DNA from 2 places in the Paraburkholderia sp. BL17N1 genome. Region 1 is predicted to be linked to the other one. Evidence: riboswitches for the same ligand, from Rfam matches in the RefSeq annotation. Region 1 holds a riboswitch; the other holds the start of a gene.
The links. Region 1 has a riboswitch for cobalamin ahead of B0G82_RS01750 (TonB-dependent receptor). Riboswitches for the same ligand answer to the same signal wherever they lie in the genome.

Region 1 (3,406 bases):
GGGCGTCACCTGCTCGTAGTTAATCAGATTCGAATAGCGCGTCTGGAATGCGGAAAGGCGCATCACGCCGAGCGCATTCGATGCGTACTGCAGCGCGGCTTCGATCGAATGGCTGCGCTCCGGCTGGATCGCCGGATTGCCGCTGATCGGATAGTACAGATCGTCAAAGCTCGGCGCGCGAAACGAATCCGAATAGCTTGCGGTCACCTTCCAATGGCCGGTGATGTCGAAACCGTAGCCGAGATAGTAACTGTTCGCTCCGCCGAAATCGGAATACTGGTCGCGCCGCACGTTGGCCTGAAACTGGTTGCGCCCGAAGCGTCCCGTATAGCCGACGAAGCCCGAATCCACATGACGGTCCGGCGCCGCGAACGTGTCCGAATCGAGGCTTTGATCGAGATGCTCATAGCCGACCTGCAGTTTCTGCTGCGCGGCCAGCGCGAAATCGTTCTGCCATGTGTACTGGCGATTGTCTGTATCGAAGCGGCCGTTGTACACCCCGTTGGTGTTCGACACGCTGCGGTCGTCGCCTTCTGCGACGATGAAGTGCGTGGTCCACCAGTCGGTCAGCTTGCCGTTCGCGAACACCGAGACCTGGCGCACCTTGCTATACAGGTTGTTCAGATCGGTCGGCACGCCGTACGCGTTGTCGTAGCTGTTGTTGCCATTCGACTGCAAGTAGCTGGCGCCGGCGTCCCATTTGTCGTTGAACTTGTGGCGCAGCGAAGCCGAGATACTCTCGTTCAGATAGCCGTTCGCGTTCGGATTGGCGCTGGGCGCCTCCTTCGTATTCAGCGACGAGAAGCCGTCGTCCTTCGAACGCGCGAGCGAAATGCTGAAGGTCGTGTTGCCGTCCTTGTCCAATGCACCGTTCACGCCCGCCTGCTGCGTCTGCGTGTGATAGCTGCCGTAGCCGAGCGAAAAATTGAAACGCGGCGGGTGATCGCCGCCGTTTTTCGTGAACACCTGCACCACACCGCCGATCGCGCCCGAGCCGTACAACGCCGACACGTTGCCGTTCACCACCTCCACGTGATCGATCTGGTCGAGTGGGATCTGCGCGAGTTGCGACGCACCCAGACTCACCGAATCGACGCGCACGCCGTCGATCAGCAGCAGCGATTGCGTCGACGACGCGCCGCGCAAAAAGAGGCTCGTCGTCGAACCGGGGCCACCTGTGCGCGAGATTTGCGCGCCGGGCGCGAGTTGCAGGAGGCCGGGCAAATCGGTCGCGGTGGTGTCGGCGATATCCTGCTGATCGAACAGCGAGGTCTGCGGGATCGTGTCGGCGAGCGCTTGCGGCGCGCGATCCGCGGTCACCACCACGGGCGACAGCACCGCCGAAGAGGACACCGAACTCGAAGAATCCGCCGACGGAGACGAAGCAGATGAAGCAGAAGATGAAGACGCGACTTGCGCGTGCACGACGATCGGCAGGCTCGCAAAGGCGAGCAGCACCGCGCGGGCGAAGGGGGACAGCATGGGGTGAACGTCCTGTGGATAGCGTGCGCGGCCCGCTTCCCCGCAGGCCGATGCGTAACGAGGCGCCCGCGTATTTAACATTTTCGCGCGGGACGTGCCTCTCCCTCTGGCCGGTATCCGGGCTGGCGACGCATCGATCCCGCCTTCCCACGCGAGACGCGCAGTGGCACACTCGCGAGTTGAACTTCCAGCTCGCGAGCGGGATCGACTTGCATGACGAATGCGGTCGCTTACCGTTGCGGGGGCAGCGCAGGTTGGCGCGTTTAGCTGAATCCAGATGAACCGCGCGCCCTGCTTCCCGTTTAACTGCGTGGGCCGTTGAAAAAAAGCCGCACGCGGGCACCAGAGTGCGGGCAGTTTAGGAGCGGCCTCGGAGTCCGTCAAGAATGGTGAGATCGCAGGCCATGTGTTCTGTTAAGTGCAGGCTCTTGTCCGACGCGTGAGTACTTTTTCATCATATGGTCGATAAAAAGCCTGCACAAAGCGATGTTGTTACGTCTCGAAACGAGACAATTGTCGGAACCTGCGACATTCCGCGCTAAAATGCGATGTCTTTAGAGGACGCAGCAGATGCTCACCGAACTCGAAACACTTTCACAAAATATCGGCAAGCTGATCGCGATCAGCCAGCGCCACAATGAGGCGCGACTCGCGCTCGAAGAGCAACTCGCGCAATCGCGCGCCGACGCCGAAGCCACGCGCACGGAACTTGCAATGCTGCGCGAGGAACGTAACGCGCTGCAGGCGGAACGCGACGCGCTTTCGGCGAAGATCGACGACGCACAAGTGCGCCTGAACGCGATCCTCGAGAAGCTGCCGCGTGCGCGCGCGCACAGTGAGCCGGACAACCAGCTCGATCTGCTCGAGCCGGCTCAGCAAGTAGCCGAAGCCGGGAGCGACGTGACCCGCCACGGAGAAAATGCATGACCACCAAGCAGATCGAAGTATCGATTCTCGGCGTGCCCTATCGCCTCGCCTGCTCGCCGCAAACGGAAGCGGCGCTGCTCGAAGCGGTTGCACGCGTCGACGCCGAAATGTCGAAGATCCGCAATAACAGCAACGTGCGCGGCACGGATCGCATTGCCGTCATGGCTGCGCTGTCGCTGGCATCGGAACTGCTTAGACTGCAATCGAGCGTGAGACACGGAGAAGCATTTCCCGCTGAAGAAATCCGGCGTACAATGCATCAAATGAACGAACAACTAGGTACTGTGATTGAGCAGTACAGCGTGCAATAAGGTACATGTGTTATCGTGCTGCCGGTCCTGAGATCGGCGGCGGATTCAAACGGAATGTGTGAGCACAAGGTGTGCAAGATTCAGCAAACGTTTGAGTTCAATCGGTAGTTCGTTTTTCAGCTTCATCGGTTTAGCTTCCCTGCCTGGTTCGCCAAGGTCATATATTCCTTGAACCAATGCCATGTGCACGGTTGCGGAAATTTGTAGCACGGGTGTGCGCGTCACTCTGTCTGATGTACCCGAAGTGTTGCTAACTGCGACCAATTCTGAACCCCCGGTTCAGGATGCCGGCCTAGCGGCTAAGGCGGGGACCTTATTTAGAACGGCATCGGACTTCGGTTCGGTGCCGTTTTTCTTTGGGCGCTGTTTTTTGTTGGCCGATTTCTTCCGCATCTTCAACCCCTTAACGTTCAATTCGATTCATGCGCTACTGGCTAATGAAGTCCGAACCGGACGAAGCAAGCATCGACCATCTCGCCAAGGCACCGCATCGCACATTGCCGTGGACCGGCGTGCGCAACTATCAGGCGCGCAATTTCATGCGCGACATGATGCAGGTCGGCGACGGTGTGCTGTTCTATCACTCGAGCTGTCCGGAGCCTGGCATCGCGGGCATTGCGGAGGTATCGTCCACTGCGTATCCCGACCCGACGCAGTTCGACAAGAAGAGTCCCTACTACGACGCG
Region 2 (3,406 bases), on a different contig from region 1:
CGCTTTCGATCATGCGACGCGCTTCGTCCCAGCCTTTGCGCGCGGTCGCGATATCGGCGTCGCGGTTCTGCGTGTTCCAGGTGTAGCCGTCGCCCATCGTGACGAAATCGCAGTTGGCGATCGCGCCGAGAAAGTCGCGCTCCGACGTGTGCAACGCGCCCTTGATGAACTGCACCACGCCGAGACGCATGCCGTGGCCGAGCACACGCACGGCCATGCCGAACGCAGCGGTGGTTTTGCCTTTGCCGGTGCCGGTGTTGACGATCAGCAGGCCTTTTTCGACGGTGGCGTTGGCCTGTTTTTTCTCGTGGCCTTCGCGGCGGCGCTCGGTCATGCGTTGATGCGATTCGGGGTCGGTCTTCATGGCAGGTCCTGTTGCTGTGTGTCGTTGTCTGGGTGTTCGGCGTGAGCGGTGGTTGAGGCGATCGCCACGGTGACGCCGGCATAAACGGTTTTGCGCACGAGGAGCGTGGCGCGAGGCGCATGGCCTATGACGGATTCACCGAGCCCGGCTGCGACGTCGGCCGTCGCGCCAAGCAGCGCGCACGGCTCGCAGACGCCGTCCACGCCGAGGTGCTCGCGCGCTGCCGCCGAAGGCACCGCGACGTGCATCGCCGCAATCTGTTCAAGGCTGAAGAGTGTCAGCGGCAGCGCATGACTCGCGCAGAATTCGAGGAGGCCCACCTCGTGGGCTTTGATGTCGAGCGAGGCGACGGTACGGATTTCGTCGAACGAATGCGCGCCGAGCGCGCCGCGCACCGCGGCTTCGATCTGCTCAGCCGAGCTGTGCAAACGACAACCGATGCCGACGCTCAGCGTTTTCATCGCGTATCCGTCCCGTCCGCGAGCGGCGTTGCAGCGCGTTCCGCATGCGCCGCCTCACGCGCCAATGCGAGCGACGCCACCCCGCCGATCACCACGATCGCCGGCGACCCAAGTCCGGCACGCGCAACGGTGTCGGCAAATTCACCGAGCCGCGCTAGCGCATGGCGTTGCTCGGGACGCGTGGCCGATTCGATCGCCGCGCACGGCGTGTCGACGCTCATGCCGGCCGCGAGCAGCGCGCCGACGATATCGTTGAGCCGCCGCATGCCCATGTAGATCACAAGCGTCATGCGCGTGGCCACGAGTGCGGCCCAGTCGGGCTCGCCGCTGCCCGCGCCGTGCCCGGTGACGAACACGACGCCCTGCGCGTGATCGCGATGCGTGACTGGAATCCCGATCGCCGCGGGCGCCGCGATTCCCGCCGTGATGCCGTTGACGACTTCCACCTCGATACCGGCCGCGTGCAGCGCCTGTTGTTCCTCGCCGCCACGGCCGAACACGAACGGGTCGCCGCCTTTCAAACGCGCGACGCTGCGCCCGGCCCGCACATGTTCGAGCATCTGCGCGACGATGTCTTCCTGCGGTGTCGACGGATGACCGCCGCGTTTACCCACGTAGACGATCAGTGCGTCAGCGCGCGCGAACTGCAGCACTTCAGGATTCACCAGATCGTCGACCAGCACCACGTCGGCTTGCGCCAATGCACGGGTGGCCTTGATGGTCATGAGTTCGACGTCGCCGGGGCCGGCGCCGATCAGCCAGGCGCGGGTCATCGCGGCGTGCACGGCGGGCGCCATGTCGTGACAAGCGGGAAAGGGTAAAGCGCGAAGGGTCGCCAGACGGCGGACGTTGGGGTCATGCAGTGCTACGGATTCAGGCATGGCGCAATGCGTGGTTCGTAGCGAGTTTCACACGAAACTCGCCTACGCGGACACTCTGCGTCGTGCTTTAGCGCCTTCGCATCCGTCCCTCGCGGATTCCGGCGGCCGGCGGCGCGATGTTGCCCTGAGGTTCGCCGCCTCCGCGTCTGGCCGGTATCCGGGCTGGCGGCCTCACGCGCTTTGCCTTCCCGTCCGCATTCGCTGGAAATTGCCGGACAGTGGCTTAAAAAAACGCATGCGCGGCGCAAGTCGATTCAACATCGCGCCGCAGGTCGCTTACCGTTGCGGGGACAGCACAGGTTAAGCGCATGGCGCGCTGCCTGTTTCCCGTTTAACTGCACACGCGAATGCATGTGCGGGCACCAAACGCGCGCATACGATAGCACATGGCGCCCCGTCCGATAAGCGCTTGCGGCCTGGGGTTTCCTTGACGGCACCGGGCCGCGGGCCTACACTCGCACGCACTTTGGTGCTCGTGTGCGCGCTCGTGCGCATGCAGTTAAACGGGAAACAGGGTGCCCACCTGCCATGGATCGGGCCAACCTGTGCTGCCCCCGCAACGGTAAGCGAAATGTGGTGCTAACTGCCGTGTCAAACGCAGTCGGTTAGCGCCGCGGAGCCGGCTTCGATGTCCACGCGCAAGGCCGCGTCGGCATATCACCACTGGGCGAGAAATCACTCGTCCGGGAAGGGGAAGCGGCGCTTTCGCCAGCCCGGATACCGGCCAGATAACGAAGGACGAACGCCGCGGGGATGCGGCGCTGCGTTCATGACTCATTCCCGCTTTCTGTTTTTCTGTTGTCGCGGCAACGCCGACTTTCGTCCCCGTGTTTTGTTATGGTCGCGGCTGGCCGGGCGTGTGCTCCGTTTGCCTCGGCATGCGCTGAAAAACACGCCGGCGTGCACGTGCAACTCCTACGGATGGACCTCACGATGCAAACTCAAATGCGCAAGATCCCCGTCACCATCGTCACGGGCTTTCTCGGCAGCGGCAAGACCACGCTGCTGCGGCATATTCTTCAGCATGCGGGCGGCAAGCGCATCGCGGTGATCGTCAACGAATTCGGCGAACTCGGTATCGACGGGGAAATCCTCAAGGGTTGCGGCATCGGTTGCGATGAAAACGGCGTCGAGACCGAAGGCCAACTGTATGAACTGGCGAACGGCTGCTTGTGCTGCACCGTGCAGGAAGAGTTTTTCCCTGTGATGGAAAAGCTCGTGGAGCGCCGCGAGCAGATCGATCACGTGCTGATCGAGACGTCGGGTCTGGCGTTGCCGAAGCCCTTGGTGCAGGCGTTCAACTGGCCGCAGATCAAGAACAGCTTCACCGTGGATGCCGTGGTCACCGTGGTCGACGGCCCGGCCGCCGCGAGCGGCCAGTTCGCGGATAATCCGGTTGCCGTGGATGCGCAGCGCAAGGCCGATCCGAATCTCGATCACGAGTCGCCGCTGCACGAACTGTTCGAAGACCAGTTGTCGGCGGCCGATCTGGTGATTCTGAACAAAACGGACTTGCTCGACGACGCGCAGCAAAGCGCGGTCGAAGTTTCGATCCGCGAGGAAATTCCGCCGCAAGTGAAGATCGTTCGCACACACATGGGCCAGCTCGATCTGCATACATTGCTGGGCCTCGAAGCGGCGTCGGAAGACACGATCCACTTGCGTCACGATCACCACGGCTCCGCCGACGACGCCGACCA

Region 2: it holds a riboswitch for cobalamin, as region 1 does, so the genes downstream of both, cobA (uroporphyrinogen-III C-methyltransferase) here and B0G82_RS01750 (TonB-dependent receptor) in region 1, are expected to answer to the same signal.

The regions. Positions count from the first base shown of each region.
Region 1 covers NZ_RBIW01000001.1:392,136-395,541, forward strand. The annotation lists gene B0G82_RS01750 (TonB-dependent receptor) at 1-1,482, opposite strand, end outside; cobalamin riboswitch at 1,573-1,844, opposite strand; gene B0G82_RS01755 (ATPase) at 2,053-2,409, shown strand; gene B0G82_RS01760 (cell division protein ZapA) at 2,406-2,720, shown strand; RNA gene ssrS (6S RNA) at 2,854-3,035, shown strand; gene B0G82_RS01770 (EVE domain-containing protein) at 3,143-3,406, shown strand, end outside.
Region 2 covers NZ_RBIW01000002.1:3,133,719-3,137,124, reverse strand. The annotation lists gene cobO (cob(I)yrinic acid a,c-diamide adenosyltransferase) at 1-364, opposite strand, end outside; gene B0G82_RS33985 (cobalamin biosynthesis protein) at 361-825, opposite strand; gene cobA (uroporphyrinogen-III C-methyltransferase) at 822-1,598, opposite strand; cobalamin riboswitch at 1,837-2,088, opposite strand; cobalamin riboswitch at 2,157-2,450, shown strand; gene cobW (cobalamin biosynthesis protein CobW) at 2,640-3,406, shown strand, end outside.